Regions from separate parts of the Pseudomonas sp. ABa2 genome, predicted to be linked through region 3. Evidence: riboswitches for the same ligand, from Rfam matches in the RefSeq annotation. Region 3 holds a riboswitch; each other region holds the start of a gene.
The links. Region 3 has a riboswitch for cobalamin ahead of cobW (cobalamin biosynthesis protein CobW). Riboswitches for the same ligand answer to the same signal wherever they lie in the genome.
Positions count from the first base shown of each region.

Region 1 (5,040 bases), 2.0 Mb from region 3:
GCAGTCGCGCTCCCACCCCCCAGCCCAGCTACACGCCAGCCACTGGCCAGTTCCAGGGCGGCGCCGATGACGTGCTGTTCCGCGCCCTCGGCCTGGTCGGCACGCCCTATCGCTACGGCGGCAATACCCCAGACGGCGGTTTCGACTGCAGCGGCCTGATCGGCTACGTCTATCGCGACGCCGCCGGCATCAGCCTGCCGCGTTCGACCCGCGAGCTGAGCGCCATGCGCAGCCCCAAGGTGCGCCGCGACGCCCTGCAGAGCGGCGACCTGGTGTTCTTCGCCACCAACGGCGGGCGCGGCGTCAGTCATGCCGGCATCTATGTCGGCGAGGGACGTTTCGTCCACGCGCCGTCTTCGGGCGGCACGGTGCGCCTGGACAGCCTGGACAACAGCTACTGGCAGCGCGCCTATCTGGACGCCAAGCGCGTGCTCGCCCCCGAACTGGCGCGCAATCCGTGACCCAGCGCAGCCTGCAGCTCGACGACGCGCTTTACCAGTACCTGCTGGACGTCTCCCTGCGCGAGTCGCCGTTGCTCGCCCGCCTGCGCGCGGAAACTGCGCAGCTGAGCGAGGCGCGCTGGCAGATCGCCCCGGAGCAGGGTCAGTTCATGGCCCTGCTGGTGCGGCTGGTCGGCGCGCGGCGGATCGTCGAGGTCGGCACCTTCACCGGCTACAGCGCCATTTGCCTAGCCGATGCCATGGGGCCGCAGGGTCAGCTGATCTGCTGCGACCTGCCCGGCGACTACAACGCCACCGCGCGCCGCTATTTCGCCGAGGCCGGTCTGGCCGAGCGTATCCAATGGCGTCTGGGCCCGGCGCTGGACAGCCTGGCGGCGCTGGAGCACGAAGGGCAGGGCGACTTCGACCTGATCTTCGTCGACGCCGACAAGGCCAACTACCCGGCCTACCTGGAGCAGGCGCTGCGCCTGTTGCGCCAGGGCGGCCTGCTGCTGTTCGACAACACCCTGTGGAGCGGCCGGGTGTTGCAGCCGCAGCCGGACAGCGCCGACACCCGCGCCATTCAGGCGCTGAACCGGGCGCTCAAGGACGATGCGCGCGTCGAGCTGTCGCTGCTGCCGCTGGGCGACGGCCTGACCCTGTGCCGCAAGCGCTGAGCCGCCGTGGCCGACGCCATCCGTCTGCCGCCCCAGCCCGACGCCTGCGAACTGTGCGCGCGGTCGGTGGCGCTGACCCGTCACCACCTGATCCCCAAGGCCCTGCACGACAAGGCCTATGTGCAGAAGCGCTATCCCCGCCACGAACGCATCACGGCCACGCTCTGGGTCTGTCGCGCCTGCCATAACCAGATCCACCGGCTGTTCAGCGAGAAGGAGCTGGCACTGAGCTACAACAGCCGCGAAGCGTTGCTGGGCGACGAGCGCTTGCGCGGTTTCGTCGAGTGGCTGGCGCGCAAGCCGGCCGGCTTCGTCCCCCGCCACTGAGTCGCGTCGGCGTTGACGGGCGAGGCGGCCAGCCTCTACCCTGCGCGCCTTGCTTCAGGTGCCCGACGCCACGCGCGTACGAGGTGAAACAGGGAAGCCGGTACAGAATCCGGCGCTGCCCCCGCAACGGTAGGTGAGTCAAACGCCGCTCTATTGCCACTGTGCTTCGTGCATGGGAAGGCGCGGCGCTAGCCCGCGAGGCTCGCTCACAAGCCCGGAGACCGGCCTGCTGCAGTCCACGGCATCGCGGAGGGCGTTGTCTGGCGTGCGGGCTCGCCTTCCCGGTGGCCTGCGCGCGCCGTTCTCCGCCTGCCTTGTCCAGCCCAGTGTGTTCGGGAGCGTAACGATGCCGCCACGCCAGCTTGCCAGTCGTGCACGGCGGCCCGCGCCCGGATGCCCGCAGACCAGGAAACTTCGATGAGCGAATCGGCTGATCGCGACGCCCGGCACCAGGCGCGCATGGCGCGCAAGAAGGCGCTGATCGACGCGAAGATCGCCCAGGCCCAGGACCAGTACGGCCTGCTGCTGGTGCACAGCGGCAACGGCAAGGGCAAGAGCAGCAGCGCCTTCGGCATGGTCGCCCGCGCCCTCGGCCACGGCATCAAAGTCGGCGTGGTGCAATTCATCAAAGGCGCCGCCAGCACCGGCGAGGAGGCCTTCTTCCGCCGTTTTCCCGAGGAAGTCAGCTACCACGTGATGGGCGAGGGCTTCACCTGGGAGACCCAGGATCGCCAGCGCGATATCGCCAAGGCGGGCGAGGCCTGGGCCGTGGCGCAGCGCCTGCTGAGCGACGAGGGCGTCGGCCTGGTGGTGCTGGACGAGCTGAATATCGCCCTCAAGCACGGTTATCTGCAGCTCGATGCGGTGCTCGCCGATATCCAGGCGCGGCCGCTCTCGCAGCACGTGGTGGTGACCGGGCGCGGCGCCTTGCCGGGGATGATCGAGGCGGCCGATACGGTGACCGAGATGGGCCTGGTCAAGCATGCCTTCAAGGCCGGGGTGAAGGCGCAGAAGGGGGTGGAGTTTTGACCTCGCGCCAGTGCCCGGCGCTGCTGATCGCCGCGCCAGCCTCGGGGCAGGGCAAGACCACCGTCACCGCCGCCCTGGCGCGCCTGCACAGCCGTCAGGGTCGGCGGGTGCGGGTGTTCAAGTGCGGCCCGGATTTCCTCGACCCGATGATCCTCGCCCGCGCCAGCGGCGCGCCGGTGTACCAGCTCGACCTGGCCATGGTCGGCGAGGCGGAGAGCCGCCGCCTGCTCTGGCAGGCGGCGGGCGAGGCCGAGCTGATCCTGATCGAGGGGGTGATGGGCCTGTTCGACGGCCAGCCCTCGGCGGCCGACCTGGCGCGGCAGTTCGGCGTGCCGGTGCTGGGGGTGATCGACGGTTCGGCCATGGCCCAGACCTTCGGCGCCCTGGCCCATGGCCTGGCGACCTTCCAGCCCGACCTGCCGTTCGCCGGCGTGCTCGGCAACCGGGTGGCCAGCGCCCGTCACGGCGAGATCCTGCGCGCTGCGCTGCCGCCGACTATCCGCTGGTACGGCGCGCTGCCGCGCAATGCCGCGGTGGAGCTGCCCAGCCGCCACCTGGGGTTGGTGCAGGCGCAGGAGCTGGCCGACCTGGATGCGCGCCTGGATGCCGCCGCCGATGCCCTGGCCGCCAGCGCCGAGGTGGCCTTGCCGGCACCGGTGCGCTTTGCCGCGCCGCCGCCGCGGGTGGTCGAGCCGCTGCTGGCCGGCGTGCGCATCGGCGTGGCGCGCGATGGCGCCTTCGCCTTTCTCTACCAGGCCAACCTCGATCTGCTGCGCGAGCTGGGCGCCGAACTCGAATTCTTCTCGCCGCTGGCCGGCGACGGCCTGCCGCAGGTGGACAGCCTCTACCTGCCCGGCGGCTACCCCGAATTGCATCTGGCCCAGCTGCAAGGCAACCAGGCCATGGCCGCGGCGATCCGCGCCCATCACCAGGCCGGCAAGCCGATCCTCGCCGAGTGCGGCGGCATGCTCTATCTGCTCGACGAGCTGGCCGACAAGCAGGGCGCCAGCGGCCGCATGCTCGGCCTGCTGGCCGGCCGCGCCGCGCTGCAACCGCGATTGACCGCCCTGGCCCTGCAGCAGGTGACGTTGCCGGAAGGCGAGCTGCGTGGCCACAGCTACCACCATTCGCGCCTGGACAGCCCGCTGGCGCCGCTGGCTCTGGGCCGTTGCCCGAACGGCAAGGCGGTGGCCGAGGCGGTCTATCGCCTGGGACGGCTGACGGCCAGCTATATCCACTTCTACCTGCCGTCCAATCCCCTGGCGGCGGCGGCGCTGTTGCGTCCATGAGCGACCAGGCCTTCAGCGCCGCTGAGCGCGCCGCGGTCTATCGCGCCATCGCCGAGCGCCGCGACATGCGTCATTTCAGTGGCGGCGAGGTGCCGGCCGAGGTGCTGGCACGCCTGCTGGAGGCGGCGCACCGCGCACCCAGCGTCGGCCTGATGCAGCCCTGGCGCTTTCTGCGCATCAGCGACCCGCAATTGCGCGAAGCCGCCTACGCGCTGGTGGAGGCTGAGCGGGTGCGCACCGCCGAGGCGCTGGGCGAACGCTCCGATGAATTCATGCGGCTCAAGGTCGAGGGTATTCGCGAGTGCGCCGAGCTGCTGGCGGTGGCGTTGATGGACGGGCGCCAAAAGCATGTCTTCGGCCGCCGCACCCTGCCGGAAATGGATATGGCGTCGGTGGCCTGCGCCATTCAGAATCTCTGGCTGGCCGCCCGCGCCGAAGGCTTGGGCCTGGGCTGGGTGTCGTTGTTCGAGCCCGAGGCGTTGGCCGCGCTGCTGGGCATGCCCGCCGGCAGCAAGCCGGTGGCGCTGCTCTGCCTGGGGCCGGTCGCGGCCTTCTATGACCAGCCGATGCTGGTGGAAGAGGGCTGGGCCAGGCCGCGGCCGCTCGCCGAGCTGCTGTTCGAGAATCGATGGGGAGAACGTGTTGACTGACCTATCCACTGGCAACGGGCGGTGGCGATGAGCCTGGCGCTCAGCACCCTGGCCGGGGTGGCGCTGGACGCCGCGCTCGGCGAGCCGAAGCAGGGCCACCCGCTGGTGGCCTTCGGGCGCCTGGCGAATCGTTTGGAGCAGCGCTTCAACCCCGCCGGCGGCGGCTGGCGCAGCCATGGGGTGAGCGCCTGGTGCCTGGCGGTGCTGCCGCTGACCCTGCTGACCTGGCTGCTGGCCCAGGTCTCGGCCTTCGGCTGGGCGGTGGAGATCGCCGCGCTGTACTTCGCCCTCGGCCTGCGCAGCCTCGGCGAGCACGCGCGGCCGGTGGCGCAGGCGCTGCGCCTGGGCGATCTGGAGCTGGCGCGCGAACGCGTCGGCTGGATGGTCAGCCGCAACACCGCCGCGCTGGACGCCGGCGGCGTGGCCCGCGCCGGCACCGAGTCGGTGCTGGAAAATGGTTCGGATGCGGTGTTCGCCGCGCTGTTCTGGTTCGTCGTCGCCGGCGCACCGGGCGTGGTGCTGTACCGCCTGAGCAATACCCTGGACGCCATGTGGGGTTATCGCAATGAGCGCTTCGAGCGCTTCGGCTGGGCCGCGGCGAAGATCGACGATGTACTCAATTACCTCC
Region 1 is NZ_CM155239.1:3,131,161-3,136,200, reverse strand. Features, by position in the region: gene AC1G9C_RS15045 (C40 family peptidase) at 1-461, shown strand, start outside; gene AC1G9C_RS15040 (O-methyltransferase) at 458-1,117, shown strand; gene AC1G9C_RS15035 (hypothetical protein) at 1,124-1,444, shown strand; cobalamin riboswitch at 1,484-1,688, shown strand; gene cobO (cob(I)yrinic acid a,c-diamide adenosyltransferase) at 1,862-2,473, shown strand; gene AC1G9C_RS15025 (cobyrinic acid a,c-diamide synthase CobB) at 2,470-3,762, shown strand; gene bluB (5,6-dimethylbenzimidazole synthase) at 3,759-4,412, shown strand; gene cbiB (adenosylcobinamide-phosphate synthase CbiB) at 4,440-5,040, shown strand, end outside.
Region 1: another riboswitch for cobalamin. It lies ahead of cobO (cob(I)yrinic acid a,c-diamide adenosyltransferase); the one in region 3 lies ahead of cobW (cobalamin biosynthesis protein CobW).

Region 2 (5,040 bases), 860 kb from region 3:
CTCGGCCAGCGCCGGCAGCGGGATATGCGGCGGCAGCACGCGATCCAGAATGCCGTCGCGGCGCATATAGGCGTGGGCCAGCACGTAGTCGCCGATGGTCTGCGACTGACGCAGGCCGCCGCAGTGGCCGATCATCAGCCAGCAGTGCGGACGCAGCACGGCCAGGTGGTCGGTGATGTTCTTGGCGTTGGACGGGCCGACGCCGATATTGACCAGGGTGATGCCGTGGCCGTCATCGGCCTGCAGGTGATAGGCCGGCATCTGGTAGCGGTGCCAGATGACGTTCTCGATGATCGCCTGCATCTCGCCTTCGGCCATGCCGCGCTCGACCACCACGTTGCCCGGCAGCACCAGGCGGGTGAAGCGCGAGTCGCCTACCAGCATGTCCAGACCATGGCGGATGAACTGGTCGACGTAGCGGTGGTAGTTGGTCAGCAGAATCCACGGCTGCACGTGGCGCCAGTCGCTGCCGGTGTAGTGCACCAGGCGGCGCAGGGAGAAATCCACCCGGGCCGCGTCGAACAGCGCCAGCGGCAGCGGGTCGGTGTTCTCCCAGTCGTACAGGCCGTCGGCGGTGCCGTCGGTGGCGGCGGACAGGTCGGTGCTGGGGAACACCCGCGCCAGCTCGGCGGCGGTCACCCCGCTGCCGGCCAGCTCGTCGCCCTGCTCCACCACGTAGGGATAGGGAATGTTCTGCTGGCTCATGCCGACTTCCACGCGCAGGGTGAAGTCGTGCATCAGCGGCCGCAGCTGCTCCAGCAGGTATTTGCGAAAGGCCGCCGGCTGGGTCACGGTGACGCTGTAGGTACCCGGCACCTGCACCTTGGCGTAGGCGCGCACGGTGGTCGGCACCTCGCCCTGGCACAGGTAGGTCAGGCGCAGCTCGGGATAGCGGAACAGACAATGCTCGCCGGCGTCGGGCTTGATGCGCTCCTTGAGGTAGCGTTTCAGCGCCCGGCTGAGGGCGCCGGTGGCCTGCTGGTGGAGGGCGGCGAGGCGGTCGACCGCCTCTTCCGGGGTAAAGGCAACGACGAATTCATCGGCACAGGGTTTCACGGCGCACCTTCCTGGTTGATCGAACGCCCCTATCTTGCCTGTTCCGGCAGCGCCAGGCATAGCGCTCAGCGCAGCAGGCGAGCAAGATCCTCCGGCACGGGCTGCGGCGTCAGCGGCCCGACCCGGCGCGTGCCGGGATTGCCCAGCGGGTAGAGGCCCAGCAGCGACCCCAGGCTGCCCGGCAGACGCAGCAGCTGCGCGACCAGCTCGGCCCAGTCGCGCCGGCGCCAGGCCCACAGCAGCATCAGCCAGTGGCTCAGGCCGTGCTGGAGAAAACTCGGCTGGCTGAGGATATGGGCACGCTCCAGATGGCGCAGTTCGCCCGCGGCATCGCCCAGGCAGCGCAGACGGCGGGCCAGTTGCAGTTCGTGGTGGAAGGCTTGGCGACGGTTCATGGCGGTGCTCCAGAGTAGGCGACCGGGACAGTCTGCAAGCCTGGGGCGGCCCCGCGGTCAAGCGACTAGGCTTAGCCGCATAGCGCCTGCCCGAGGGCCGCCCCATGCCACGCCTGCTCAGCCTGCTCCTGCTGCCCCTGCTCGCTCCCGTCCTGCTCGCCGGCGAGCTGGACGGCCACTACCACGCCAACCTCGACGGCCTGCCGGCCGAACTGATCCTGAACAGCCAGGGCCAGACGGTGGAAGGGCAGTATGTGGAAAACCAGCGTCTGCGCCTGAACCTCAAGGGTCATTACGACGGCCAGTTGCTGCGCGCCGAGATCAGCGACCCGCAGTCCGGGCTGGTGATCGCCAATATGAACGCCACCTACGCCAACGCCATGCTCAACGTCAGCATCGCCGCGCGCGACCCGCGCAACGGCCAGGTGCTGGAGCGCCAGGCGCTGTTCCAGCGTGGCGCGCCGGCCGACGCGCCAGTCGCGGCGAAACGCCTGGACCCGGCGCTGATCGGCACCTGGATTCACGAGAAGCAGATCAACAGCGGCGGCGCCAGCTTCGCCGCTTTCGCCACCCTGCTGACCCTGCAGCTGGGCGCCGACGGCAGCGTCGCACAATGGAGCCTGGCGGCCGGCGGCGGCAGCGACTGGAGTTTCAACAGCCCGGGCGAACTGCAGTACCGCGGCCGCTGGCGCAGCGACAACGGCGTGCTGCTGGTGCGCCTGGACGGCGCCGCCTACTACCAGCCCGCCGCTTACTATCGCTTCAGCGACCCGTACCTGGTCACCGAGAGCAATACCGGCAAGATGATCTGGCAGCGCCGCAAGTAACGCTACGGGTCAGGCGGCCTGGTGCAGGCGCACGTTGAACAGCGGACCCTGGCTGAAACGCGCCAGCGCCTTGGCCGCGGCCAGCACGCCCAGATCGATCAGCGGCTCGATCAGGATCACGCTCATGTAGGCCAGGCCGAAGCTGCCCACCGCCGCCAGGTTGTCGCCGGCGAAGCCCTGACCGTAGAAGGCCCAGAACGCCACCCAGGCGACGATGCCGCCCTGGTAGGCGGTCGACAGCGCCAGCGCCTGCTTGTAGGAGAGATCCACGTAGGCGGTGCCCGGCGCGACGATGCGCTTGGCCAGCAGCTGGATGCCCCACAGCGGCAGCAGCAGGGTGGTGACGTTCATGCCGTACTGCGGCAGGTCGAACTGGGCGAACAGCAGCCCTTGCAACAGCAGGCCGACGGCCAGACCGATGGCCGCGGCGCCGGCGCCGAACAGCAGCAGCAGGGTCGAGCCGAGGATCAGGTGGACCTCCGAGACGCCCACCGGATGACGCGGCAGGACCTCGAAGAAGCAGAACACCAGGGCGGTGGTCAACAGGCTGCGTAGCGCCAGGGCGACCACCCCGCCGTTGTCGCGGATGGCATCGCGGGCCAGTTTGGCGGTCAGGCCGAGGCCGGTGACGGCAGTGGCGTAGCTGAGCAGGATCTTGGCGCCTTCGACGACGCCGGGTTCGATATGCATAAGGGTTCCTTGGTCGCGCCCACCGCGCGACGATCCGGATGGAGGGGATGGGCGCAAGCGCCCGACGGCGATGGCAGGTCTCCTGGCTCGCGGCTCGACACTTCGCCCGCCTTCCCGGCCTGTGGGCCAGTGGCATATGGGCGTCGTTCGCCGCTTACAGTTGCGGGGGCAGCCAGGGCATTGGCGACGCGGCGCCGCACCCTGTTCCCTTTTCATCCGACCCTGGGGCCGGAACCATCGGCGGCCACCTTACCCGGCCGCACGGACAAAAGACAGCGCCCGCTCTCAACCGCGCCCGCACCAGGCTCCTCGGCGAGATTCGGAACCCACCAGAGCCGGGCCTGTCACTGATCTGTCGCTCGCGTCGCGACGGCTGAGGGGCATCCGCGGCAGGAGCGCCTCACTGGCTGAGCAGATGCGGTGCTGGAGGCGCTCGCTTCCCCGCCAGTGCGGCAACCGTCACGTTGCGCGCGGGTATATGTAACCATTTATTACAAGGCAATCGTAGTGTTCCTGCACCCGCGCCGACTGCAGATCACGCGAGCCCGCAGATCCATCATCCGGTAACGAGAGCGCATATGAAGAAACCCCTGATCGTCGCGTTGACAGCCCTGTTCGCAACCGGCGCCATGGCTGCCGAGCAGCAACCGCACTGGAACTACCAGGGCAAGGAGGGCCCCGCACACTGGTCCCAGCTGGCCCCAGGCTACGAAACCTGCGCGATTGGCCATGCCCAATCGCCGATCGACATCCGCGATGCCACGCGAGCCTCCCTGCCGCGCATCATGTTCGACTACCAGGCCAGCCCAGCGGAGGTAGTGAACAACGGCCACACCGTCCAGGTGAACCTGGCCAATGCCGGCGGCGTCGAGATCGACGGCGAGCCCTACCGCCTGGTGCAGTTCCATTTCCACACGCCAAGCGAGGAGCACATCGCCGGGCGGGCATTCCCGATGGTCGCGCACTTCGTCCACCAAGCCGCCGATGGCCGCCTGGCGGTGGTGGCAGTGCTGTTCAGGGAAGGCGAGCAGAATCAGGCTCTGGGTCAGGTGTTCGATGCCATGCCGACCAGGGCGGGCGAGAAAGTCGAGCTGGCCGACAGCTTCGCCCCGCAAACCCTACTGCCGCCGCAGCAGGGCTACTATGCCTTCGCCGGCTCGCTGACCACCCCGCCGTGCAGCGAGAACGTGCAATGGCGCGTACTGAAGCAGCCGGTCGAGCTGTCCCAGGCGCAACTGGCACAGTTCCGCCACCTGTACGCGATGAACGCGCGGCCGATCCAGCCACTCAATGGCCGAGAAGTGCTGGAGAGCGACGACTAAAGCCTCCTGCCGCTGATGCGCCGACTGGATGGCCGGCGCGTCCCCCCCTTCCCTCAGCCCAGCTGCGGCATGCTGCGCGCCAGCAGTGCTTCGACGTCGACGCCGCGCGGCAGGGTGCCGTAGACCCGGCCGCGGCCTTCCAGGCGGCTGGCGATAAAGGCGTCGGACACCGTGGCGTTGCCGGCCTCCAGCAGCAGCTTGGCCTGCAGCGCCACGGCCACGTCCTCGGTGAGCTGGCGGGCGCGGTACTGGATGTCGGCGGTATCCGCAAAGTCGGCCTTCAAGCGCTGGATATGCGCCTTCAGACGGGTATCGCCGTGACCGTCGCCCAGCTCGGCGAACAACGCGTCGAGCACGCCCGGCTCCTTGGACAGTGCACGCAGCACGTCCAAACATTGCACGTTGCCCGAGCCTTCCCAGATCGAGTTGACCGGCGCTTCGCGGTACAGGCGCGGCAGGATGGTTTCCTCGACGTAGCCGGCGCCGCCCATGCATTCGCTGGCCTCGTAGATCATTTCCGGCGCGCGTTTGCAGATCCAGTACTTGCCCACGGCGGTGACCAGGCGGGCGAACTTGTCTTCCTGCGCGTCATGCAGGTGATCCAGCGCGAGGCCCATGCGCATGGACAACGCCAGCGCCGCCTCGCTCTCCAGCGCCAGGTCGGCCAGCACGTTCTGCATCAGCGGCTGGTCGGCCAGCAGCTTGCCGCCGACCTGGCGGTGCGCACAGTGGTGCGCGGCCTGGGTCAGC
Region 2 is NZ_CM155239.1:4,305,092-4,310,131, forward strand. Features, by position in the region: gene amn (AMP nucleosidase) at 1-1,056, opposite strand, end outside; gene AC1G9C_RS20935 (DUF3703 domain-containing protein) at 1,122-1,451, opposite strand; gene AC1G9C_RS20940 (hypothetical protein) at 1,556-2,278, shown strand; gene AC1G9C_RS20945 (energy-coupling factor ABC transporter permease) at 2,288-2,968, opposite strand; cobalamin riboswitch at 3,024-3,222, opposite strand; gene AC1G9C_RS20950 (carbonic anhydrase) at 3,547-4,290, shown strand; gene AC1G9C_RS20955 (acyl-CoA dehydrogenase family protein) at 4,344-5,040, opposite strand, start outside.
Region 2: another riboswitch for cobalamin. It lies ahead of AC1G9C_RS20945 (energy-coupling factor ABC transporter permease); the one in region 3 lies ahead of cobW (cobalamin biosynthesis protein CobW).

Region 3 (5,040 bases):
TGGCCTGCCACTGCGCCTGGTTGTCCAGCGCGCAGATGGCCTGCAGCACCGGGATATCGCGACGGAACACCCGCGCCTGCGGCGCCTCGGGGTTGGACAGGGCAAAGCCGGTGGTATTGATGATCAGCGCAGCCTGGGTGTCATCCAGCCACTCCTGCACCTGATACAGGCAGGCCGGTTCCTTGAGGCTGGCCACGGCAATCGGCAGCGGGTTGAGGCCCTGGGCCTGCAAATGCCGGCAGAAGGCATCGACGAAGGCGGTGTTCGCCGACTGCACATGGTTGCGGTAGAACAGCAGCGCCGCCACAGGCGCGCCGGGTTGCCACTGCGCACGCCAGGCGGCCAGCGTGGCCGGACTGTGCTGCGGGTGATAGAGGCCGACACGCGGTAGCGGCTGTGGCTCCCGCCAACTGTCGTCACGCCCCAGCCAGCGGCTGCCGATGCAGCGAAACAGCTGGCGCGCGTTGTCCAGCCCGCCCTGGCGCAGGTATTGCCAGAGGCGCTGGCTATCTTCCTCGGCGACGTTGCCGAGCGCACTCAGCTCAGGGTCGGGCTTGTCGTCGCCCGGCACCATGATCACCCTGGCGCCGCGCGTCCCCAGCTCCACCAGGCGCTCGATGCCGTAGCGCCAGTAGCTGACGCCACCATGCACCGAGATCAGGATGACCTTGGCGTGCTGCAGCACCTGCTCGACGTAGTAGTCCACCGAGGCGTGGTTGCTCAGCTGCGCCGGGCTGGCCAGGCGCAGGCTGGGGTAATCGTCCGGCAGCTGCCGCGCGGCCTCGGCCAGCAAGGACAGGTGCGAATCGCCGGTGCACAGGATCACCAGCTCGGCCGGGGTCTGGCCGAGGTCGGCGATGCTGTCGGCGGGTAACTGGGCGCCGGGCTGGGTGCGTAGAAGGTGCATCAGAGGTCCCGATAAATCGCCGGCAAGCCGGCTCCTGCGGGATGTGTAGGAGCCGGCTTGCCGGCGATCACCATCAAACCAGCGCCGCTTGCAGCTCGGCTTCGATGGCCGCGCGGTCGAGCTGCTGGCCAATCAGCACCAGGCGGCTCAGGCGCGGCTCGTCGGCCTGCCAGGCGCGGTCGAAGTGGCGGTCGAAGCGCTGGCCGACACCCTGGACCAACAGACGCATCGGTTTGCCAGGGATGGCGGCGAAGCCCTTGACCCGCAGGATGCCGTGTTTGCCCACCGCGTCCTTCAGCGCGGCCAGCAGGCGCGCCTCCTCGGCTTCGGGTAGTTCCACGTGGAACGAAGCGAATTCTTCGTGATCGTGGTCGTCGTCTTCATCGTCGTGATGGGTGCGGCGGCTGTCGATATGCAGCTCGGTTTCGCTGTTCAGGCCCAGCAGCACGTCCAGCGGCAACTCGCCGCCATGCGCCTCGATCACCTTGACCGCCGCCGGCAGCTCCTCGGCCACCTCCGCGCGTACCGCGGCCAGCGCCTCGGCGTCGAGCAGGTCGGCCTTGTTGAGGATCACCAGGTCGGCGCTGGCCAGCTGATCGGCGAACAGCTCGTGCAGCGGCGATTCGTGGTCGAGGTTGGGGTCGAGCTGGCGCTGCGCGTCCACCTGCTCGGGGAAGGCGGCGAAGGTGCCGGCCAGCACAGCCGGGCTGTCGACTACGGTGATCACCGCATCGACGGTGCAGGCGTTGCGGATTTCCGGCCAGTTGAAGGCCTGCACCAGCGGCTTGGGCAGGGCCAGGCCGCTAGTCTCGATCAGGATATGGTCGAGATCGTCACGCCGCGCCACCAACTCGCGCATCACCGGGAAGAACTCTTCCTGCACCGTGCAGCACAGGCAGCCATTGGCCAGCTCGAAGACGCGGCCCATGGCCTCTTCCTCGCTGCAGCCGATGGCGCACTGCTTGAGGATCTCGCCGTCGATGCCCAGCTCGCCGAACTCGTTGACGATCACCGCGATACGGCGCCCCTCGGCGTGAGCCAGCAGATGGCGCAACAAGGTGGTTTTGCCGGCACCGAGAAAACCGGTGACGATGGTGACGGGCAGTTTGGCGAGGGTTTTCATGGCGGGCCCCGTGGCGACGATAAATTCGGCGGACGGGGACGGGCAGACAAGCACGCGCGAGCATGCTGGCCGCGTCGGATCACCCCGTCCGAACAGTTGGCTGACGAAACGAGGCAGGTCTCCTGGCTCACGGTCTGCGTAATACGCGACCCTTCACCTTCCCGCCATAGGGCAGTGGTGTGTCGAAGGGCTTGAGACCGTTTACAGTTGCGGGGGCAGCCAGGGCATCGACCCTGTTCCCTCTTAGCTTCCCGGCGGCACTGCCGGGAAGAACCTCGAACGCGAGAAGGCTACGCAGGCCGCGGCGGTCGGTCAATCGCGGTTGACCGGTGGGGGGCGCCATGTTGAGCTACGCCGCCACTCAGCCCGAATACCGCCTATGCTGCCCGCCTCTTCCACATGCCGCTCAGCATCGCCGCCGCAGGTGGTGGCCGGACTGGGCTGCCGGCGCGGCTGCAGCCTGGACGAGCTGCTAGCCCTGCTTATCCACAGCCTAAGCCAGCATGAGCTGACTGTGGATAACCTGGCCGGATTGGCCAGCATCGCCCACAAGCGCGAGGAAACGGCACTGCAGGAACTGGCCGAGCAGCTGAAGCTGAGGCCGCAGTTCTTCAGCAGCGAAGAACTCGCGCCTCAGCAGTCGGCCACCGGCGGCAACGCCCTGGTCCAGTCCGTCACCGGCAGCCCCGCGGTGGCCGAGCCCTGCGCCCTGGCCCTGGCCGCCCGCCTGGGCGCCACGCCTCGTCTGCTCGGCGAGAAAAACCGCACGGCCAACGCCACCTGTGCGCTGGCCACTTTCGAGAGAGAGCCCGCAGCATGACCGTCTACTTTATCGGCGCCGGCCCCGGCGACCCCGAGCTGATCACCGTCAAGGGGCAGCGCCTGATCCGTTCGTGCCCGGTGATCCTCTACGCCGGCTCGCTGGTGCCCGAGGCGGTGCTGCAGGGCCATAGCGCCGAACGGGTGGTGAATACCGCCGAATTGCACCTGAGCGAGATTATCGAACTGCTGCGCCAGGCCCATAAGCGCGGCCAGGACGTGGCCCGCGTGCATTCCGGCGACCCCTCGCTGTACGGTGCCATCGGCGAGCAGATTCGCGAGTTGCGCGCCCTCGGCATCCCCTTCGAGATAGTCCCCGGGGTCACCGCCACCGCTGCTTGCGCCGCCTTGCTGGAAAGCGAACTGACCCTGCCCGGCGTGTCGCAGACCCTGATCCTTACCCGCTACGGCACCACCTCGCCGATGCCCGAGGGCGAGCAGTTGCATGACCTGGCCAGGCACCGCGCGACCCTGGCCATCCACCTCGGCGTGCGTCAGCTGCCGGCCATAGTCGGCGAGCTGCTGCCGCACTATGGCGCCGACTGCCCCATCGCGGTTATCCACAGGGCGAGCTGGCCCGATCAGGACTGGGTACAGGGCACCTTGGCCGATATCGAGGCCAAGGTCGCCGCCAAGGACTTTCGCCGCACTGCGCTGATCCTGGTCGGCCGCGTGCTAGATCCGGGCGCCTTCGCCGAATCGGCGCTGTACGACGCGGCGCATCGTCATCTCTACCGTCCCGGCACCGATTGAGCTTGGCGAAAAACCGAACAAAGCGCTGGAAGCCTTGCTATCTCTGGATTTCAGAGCCTTATCAACAGGATAGAAAGCCTGTTATCCAGGTGCTCTGTGGATAGTGGGCATGCAGGCGTGCAGTTTCTGTACAAATCGCTGAAAGACCCTATCTATCAGGGCTTTAGCCAGGTATCACGAGGATATCCACAAGTTGATCCCCGGCAACTGTGAGCAACTGCTCACAGCTGCACCTCGACCCGCTTGATACCCAGAGCCCGCAGCTCCGGCATTAGTGCATCCAGGCTGGCAAAGGTCTGCACCTGCTCGTCTTCATCCACCAGAAAGAAGCTGCGGCCCGCGTCTTTCTTGAACAACACGATCCACTCCGTGGTATTGGCCGGGTTGACCATGATCTGGGTATCGAACAGAACGCCCTCGGCCGTTCTGCGTTTCACATCTGCGCACTTCATCCGCTCTCCTGTTCCTGCCTGAGTCAAGGGCCCAGCCTGCCTGCATGCCTGGCACCAGTGTAAGGGATGAGTGAGCCTCCTTTGCCCTGCTACTGGCGCTGGTGGACTAAACCTATCCGTGTTTATATATGTTTCATATACGAACCATATAAAGGAAAATCAGCATGGGTATCGTCAATATCGATGATGAGCTGCACGACCAGATTCGCCGGGCGAGCAGCGTGTCGGGCCGTTCCATCAATGCCCAGGCAGGGTTCTGGATTCGCATCGGCATGCTCTGCGAGATGAACCCGACGCTGAGTTTCAACGAGGTGATGGCCGCCGAGCTGCGCGCAGCCGGCGTAGTGGTCCCGCCGCGCATGGCGGACGCCTCATGAGCAAGACGCCGCAGCAGATCGCCCTGATGGCGGAATCCGGCAGGTTGCTGGCCTCGGTGTTCGCCTATCTGGATCGCCTGGATCTGCTCGGCATGTCCACCCTGCAGGTCAACGACCTTGTGGATAACTACATCGTCGGTGAACTCAAGGCGCGCCCGGCGAGCAAGGGACAGTATGGTTTCGCCTACGCCATGAACACGTCGCGCAACGAGGTGGTGTGCCATGGCGTACCCAGCGCTGACGAGATTCTGCGCAGCGGCGATCTGGTGAATTTCGACATCACCCTGGAAAAGAACGGCTATATCGCCGATTCGAGCAAGACCTACCTGATCGGTGAGGTGTCGGACCAGGCTCGTCAGCTCACCCGGATTACCTATGAAGCGATGTGCAAGGGCATCGAAGCCGTGAGGCCAGGCGCCCGGCTCGGGGATATCGGCCACGCCATCGAACGGCACGCTCGCGCCCACGGCTATTCGGTGGTTCGCGACTACTGCGGCCACGGCATTGGCCGGGAAATGCACGAGCCACCCGAAGTGCTGCACTGGGGCAAAGCCGGCACCGGCCTGACGCTGCGCGAAGGCATGACCTTCACCATCGAACCCATGCTCA
Region 3 is NZ_CM155239.1:5,162,336-5,167,375, forward strand. Features, by position in the region: gene cobN (cobaltochelatase subunit CobN) at 1-907, opposite strand, end outside; gene cobW (cobalamin biosynthesis protein CobW) at 981-2,030, opposite strand; cobalamin riboswitch at 2,126-2,323, opposite strand; gene AC1G9C_RS24820 (cobalamin biosynthesis protein) at 2,410-2,850, shown strand; gene cobM (precorrin-4 C(11)-methyltransferase) at 2,847-3,602, shown strand; gene AC1G9C_RS24830 (hypothetical protein) at 3,824-4,054, opposite strand; gene AC1G9C_RS24835 (ParD-like family protein) at 4,219-4,431, shown strand; gene map (type I methionyl aminopeptidase) at 4,428-5,040, shown strand, end outside.

Region 4 (5,040 bases), 740 kb from region 3:
TCTATACCATCGGCGGCGAGCAGCTGATCGGCGATGCGCTGGCGGTGTGCGGCGCGCGCAACCTGTTCGCCGACCTGAGCCAGCCGGCGCCCCAGGTCGGCATCGAGGCGGTGCTGGCGCGCGACCCCGAGGTGATTCTCGGCGGCAGCAATGCCGAACTGTCGAGCTGGCAGGCCTGGCCGCAGCTGCGCGCGGTGCGCCGCGGCCAGGTCTGGGCGGTGCCGGACAGGGGCCTGGAGCGGCCCAGCCGGCAGATGCTCGGCGCCATCGAGCGGCTGTGCGAGCGGCTGGCCACGGCGCGTTAGCCTGGAGCGGCTTGGTGCACCGTGAGCACCGGGATCAGAGTTGCGGCGTCCAGGTCAGCGAGAGCAGGGCGCTGCGGCCTTCCTCGCGGTAGCCGTAGTAACTCACGCTACCGAAGAAGGGGTCGTTCGGTCGGCTGTACAGCGCCTGGGAATAGTCCTTGTCCAGCAGGTTGTCGACCTTGACCTGCCACAGCAGCTCCTCGTTCATCCGCCAGCTGGCCCGCGCGCCCAGCAGGCCGTAGCCGGCGATCTCGCGGGTGTTGGCGGCATCGTCGTAGCGCCCGGAGACGGCCTGCCAGGTGAGGCCGGCGGCGAAGGCGCCGAACTGACGGTCCAGATCCAGGCTCAGGCTGCGTTTGGCGCGGCGCGGCAGGGTGTGGCCGCTGTCGCGATCACGTGGGTCGAGCAGGCTGGCGCCGAGAGCGGCCTGCCAGCCCAGCACCTCGCGTTCCAGGCTCAGTTCCAGGCCTTGCAGGCGTGCCTGGTTGACGTTCATCGGGGTGCTGAAGAAGGTCAGCGGATCGCTGACTACGGTGATCAGGTCTTCGACCTCGGTGCGGTAGGCCGACAGGCTCCAGCGGCTGTCCAGGTGCTCGCCGCGCAGTTGCACCTCGTAGGTCTTCGAGCGCTCGGGGGCCAGGTTCGGGTTGCCGCCATAGAACGAGCTGGTGGGGAAATACAGGTCGTTGAAGGTCGGCGCGTGGAAGCCCTCGCCGTAGCTCAGCAGCAGCTCGAGACGCTCGCTCAGGTCCAGGCTCAGTGCCGCGTTCCAGGTGTTCTCGCTGCCGAACTGCTGGTTGTCGTCGTGGCGCAGGCCCAGCTCGGTGGCGAAGCCCTCGCCACGGAAGCGGTGCTGGACGAAGGCGGCCCGGTTCCAGCGCTCGGTCTGGCTGAACTCGCTGTCGCTGCCCAGGCGGTCCTCGTACCAGTCGAGACCGAGCAGCAGCTGCTGGGCGTCGCTCAGTTGCAGGGTGTTGAGCCAGCCCGCGCTGTCGCGGTAGGTGTTGTACTGATAGTTGTTGCTGGCGTTCAGCGGGTCGCGGTTGTCGCTCTTGTCCTCGCCGTGGCCGAGCTCCAGGCGACTGCTCCAGCGCTCGGCGAGCTGCGCCTCGAGATGGGCCGCGGCAGTGGAAACGCTGAAGCGCTCGCTGGGGTTGCCCGGCACGAAGCTGAACAGGTCGTCGTACTCGCTCTCGCCATGCTGTTCGAGCAGGCTCAGACCGCCTTCGAGGCGTTCGTTGAAGCGGTGCTGCAGGCTCAGGTTGAAGGCCTTGCGGCGCAGGCCGTCGTGGTCGCCGTCATAGCCGCGAGCGTCTGCTGAGCGGTCGAAGCCGGCGCGCTCGACCAGGCTGGCGCCGAGGTCGAAACGCGTGCGCTGGTCGCCGCCGGACAGTCCCAGGCTGCGTTCGAAGGTCTGCTGGCTACCGGCGGCCAGGCGCAGGCGCGGTTGCAGGCCGGCCTCGCCCTGGCGGGTGAAAATCTGGATCACCCCGCCGATGGCGTCGGCGCCATACAGCGCCGAACGTGGGCCGCGCACCACCTCGATGCGCTCGATCTGCTCGGGGCTGAGGAATTCCAGGCGGGCCAGGCCGCTGGCGGCGGCATTCAGACGCACGCCGTCGACCAGCACCAGAGTCTGGTTGGCGTTGGCGCCACGCAGAAACAGGCTGGTCAGGCTGCCGCGGCCGCCGTTCTGCACGATGGATACGCCAGGGACGCGGCTGAGCAGATCGGGCACGCTGCTGACCTGCAAACGCTCGATATCCGCCCGCTCGAACACCGTGGTGGCGGCGGTGGCCTGGGCTTGCGGTTCGGCCAGGCGCCCGGAGGTGATCACCAGCGGCTCGGCGGCGTAGGGTTCGGCGGCCAGGGCGAGGCCGGGCAGAACGGCGATGGCCAGGGCCAGGGGGGACAGTTTCATCAGGGATATTCCTCAAAGGTCGGCAGACGTTCGAGGAGGGCAGGGGCAAGCGCGCGCAGGGCGGCGCTTGACGGTGCGGCCCTCCGCAACACCAGTCGCACCGCCGGGGCCGGTCTCCGGGCTCACGACCCCGGTCCGCCTTCCCGGGAATACCCAGTGGCCGTGGACAAGGTGCAGGCTTGCGGCCTGCCGTCGATTACCGTTGCGGGGGCAGCGTCGGGATTGCCCGGATGGGCGCACCGACTTCCCGTTTCACGCCGTGTTAGCGGCGCACCCTGGCGGAACATGCAATGCCGCGCACCCTAGTGCGCGGCGGGATGAATGACAAGCAAGGTCCGCTCATTCAGCGATGAGCGGGTCTCATGTTCAGGCGGGCAACTGGGCCAGGCGCGCGCGCACCGCGGCTTCGATGCCGGCCTGGTCGAGGCCGCATTCTTTGAGCATCTGCGCCGGCTTGGCGTGTTCGACGTAGTAGTCGGGCAGGCCCAGCTGCAGCAGCGGCTTGACGATGTTCTCGGCGGCGAGGAACTCGCCGACCGCGCTGCCGGCGCCGCCCATCACCGCGTTTTCCTCGATGCTCACCAGCAGCTCGTGGCTGGCCGCCAGTTCGCGCAGCAGGGCGGCGTCCAGCGGTTTGACGAAACGCATGTCGACCACCGTGGCGTCCAGCGTCTCGCCGACCTGCAGCGCCTCGGCCAGTTGCACGCCGAAGGCCAGCAGGGCGACGCGGCGGCCCTGGCGACGGATCAGGCCCTTGCCGATTTCCAGCGGCGCCAGGCCTGGGTCGATGGTGGCGTTGGGGCCGCTGCCGCGCGGGTAGCGCACCGCCGCCGGGCCGTCGAACAGGTAGCCGGTGGTGAGCATGCGGCGCAGCTCGTTCTCGTCGCTGGGGGTCATCACCAGCATGCCGGGGATGCAGCGCAGGTAGGAGATATCGAAGCTGCCGGCGTGGGTCGGGCCGTCCTCGCCGACCAGGCCGGCGCGGTCGATGGCGAACAGCACGTCGAGGTTCTGCACCGCCACGTCGTGGATCAGCTGGTCGTAGCCGCGCTGGAGGAAGGTCGAGTAGATCGCCACCACCGGCTTGACCCCGTCGCAGGCCATGCCGGCGGCCAGGGTGACGGCGTGCTGCTCGGCGATGGCGACATCGAAGTAGCGCGCCGGGAAGCGTTCGGCGAAGGCCACCAGGTCCGAGCCTTCCTTCATCGCCGGGGTGATGCCGACCAGGCGCGAGTCTGCTGCGGCCATGTCGCACAGCCACTGGCCGAACACGTTGGAGTATTTCGGGCCGGCCGGCCGTTTCTGGCTGGAGAGCGGCGCGGCATCGGGCTTGACCGGCTCCAGCTTGGTAATGGCGTGGTAGCCGATCGGGTCGGCCTCGGCCGGGGCGAAGCCCTTGCCCTTCTTGGTCACCACATGGAGGAACTGCGGGCCGTCCAGGTCGCGCATATTGCGCAGGGTGGCGAGCAGGGTGGGCAGGTCGTGGCCGTCGATGGGGCCGATATAGTTCCAGCCCAGTTCCTCGAACAGGGTGCCGGGTACCAGCATGCCCTTGGCGTGTTCCTCGGTCTTGCGCGCGATCTCCCAGGCGCCAGGCAGGCGCGAGAGGATCTTCTTGCTGCCCTCGCGCATGCTGGCGTAGGTGCGGCTGGAGAGGATCTTGGCCAGGTAGTTGGACAGCCCGCCGACATTCTTGGAGATCGACATGTCGTTGTCGTTGAGCACCACCAGCATGTTGGCGCCGACCTCGCTGGCGTGGTTGAGCGCCTCGAAGGCCATGCCGGCGGTCAGCGCGCCGTCGCCGATCACCGCCACGCTCTTGCGCCGCTCGCCCTGCAGGCGGGCGGCGATGGCCATGCCCAGTGCGGCGCTGATGCTGGTGCTGGAGTGGCCGACGCCGAAGGTGTCGTACTCGCTCTCGCTGCGGCGCGGGAAGGCGGCCAGGCCGTCCTTCTGGCGCAGCGTGGCCATGCGCTCGCGGCGGCCGGTGAGGATCTTGTGCGGGTAGGCCTGGTGGCCGACGTCCCACACCAGGCGGTCGTCGGGGGTGTCGAAGACGTAATGCAGGGCGATGGTCAGCTCGATCACGCCGAGGCCGGCGCCGAAATGGCCACCGCTCTGGCCGACGCTGTACAGCAGGTACTGGCGCAGTTCGTCGGCGAGGGTTTCCAGGTCCGCTTCGGCCAGCCGGCGCAGCTCGTCCGGCGTGTTGGCGCGGTCCAGCAGGGGCGTCAGCGGGCGCTCGCGGGGGATCTCGTGGAAAGTGGTCGGCATCAGGCGAATCGTTATAGGCGTAAAAAGATGCGCAGTTTACCCGAAAACCACCGCCGCAAGCTTCAAGCCCTGCGCGACAGGCCGGCGCCCCTGCGCCAGGCCTCTACCAGGTATCGACGAACGGCCGCTTGCGCCCCTCGCACCGCGCCGGTCGGGGCGTGGCGGCCAGCCCGCGGAGCAGCCAGGCGCGGCTGTCGGCCGGGTCGATCACCGCATCGATTTCCAGGTAGCTGGCCATGTTCAGCGCCTTGCCGTTTTCGTAGGCCTTGGCCACCAGCTTGTCGAACAGCGCCTGGCGCGCGGGGTCGTCCGCCTGGGCCGCCAGCTCCTTGGCGAAACCCAGGCGCACCGCGCCCTCCAGGCCCATGGCGCCGAACTCGGCGCTGGGCCAGGCGGCGGTGAACAAGGGCGCGTGGAAACTGCCGGCGGCCATGGCCTGGGCGCCGAGGCCGTAGCCCTTGCGCAGCACCAGGGTGAAGAAGGGCACCGTCAGGCTGGCGGCGGTGACGAACAGGCGCGAGACGTGGCGCACCGTGGCCT
Region 4 is NZ_CM155239.1:708,612-713,651, forward strand. Features, by position in the region: gene AC1G9C_RS03435 (cobalamin-binding protein) at 1-305, shown strand, start outside; gene AC1G9C_RS03440 (TonB-dependent receptor domain-containing protein) at 340-2,226, opposite strand; cobalamin riboswitch at 2,317-2,519, opposite strand; gene dxs (1-deoxy-D-xylulose-5-phosphate synthase) at 2,593-4,500, opposite strand; gene AC1G9C_RS03450 (carboxyl transferase domain-containing protein) at 4,604-5,040, opposite strand, start outside.
Region 4: another riboswitch for cobalamin. It lies ahead of AC1G9C_RS03440 (TonB-dependent receptor domain-containing protein); the one in region 3 lies ahead of cobW (cobalamin biosynthesis protein CobW).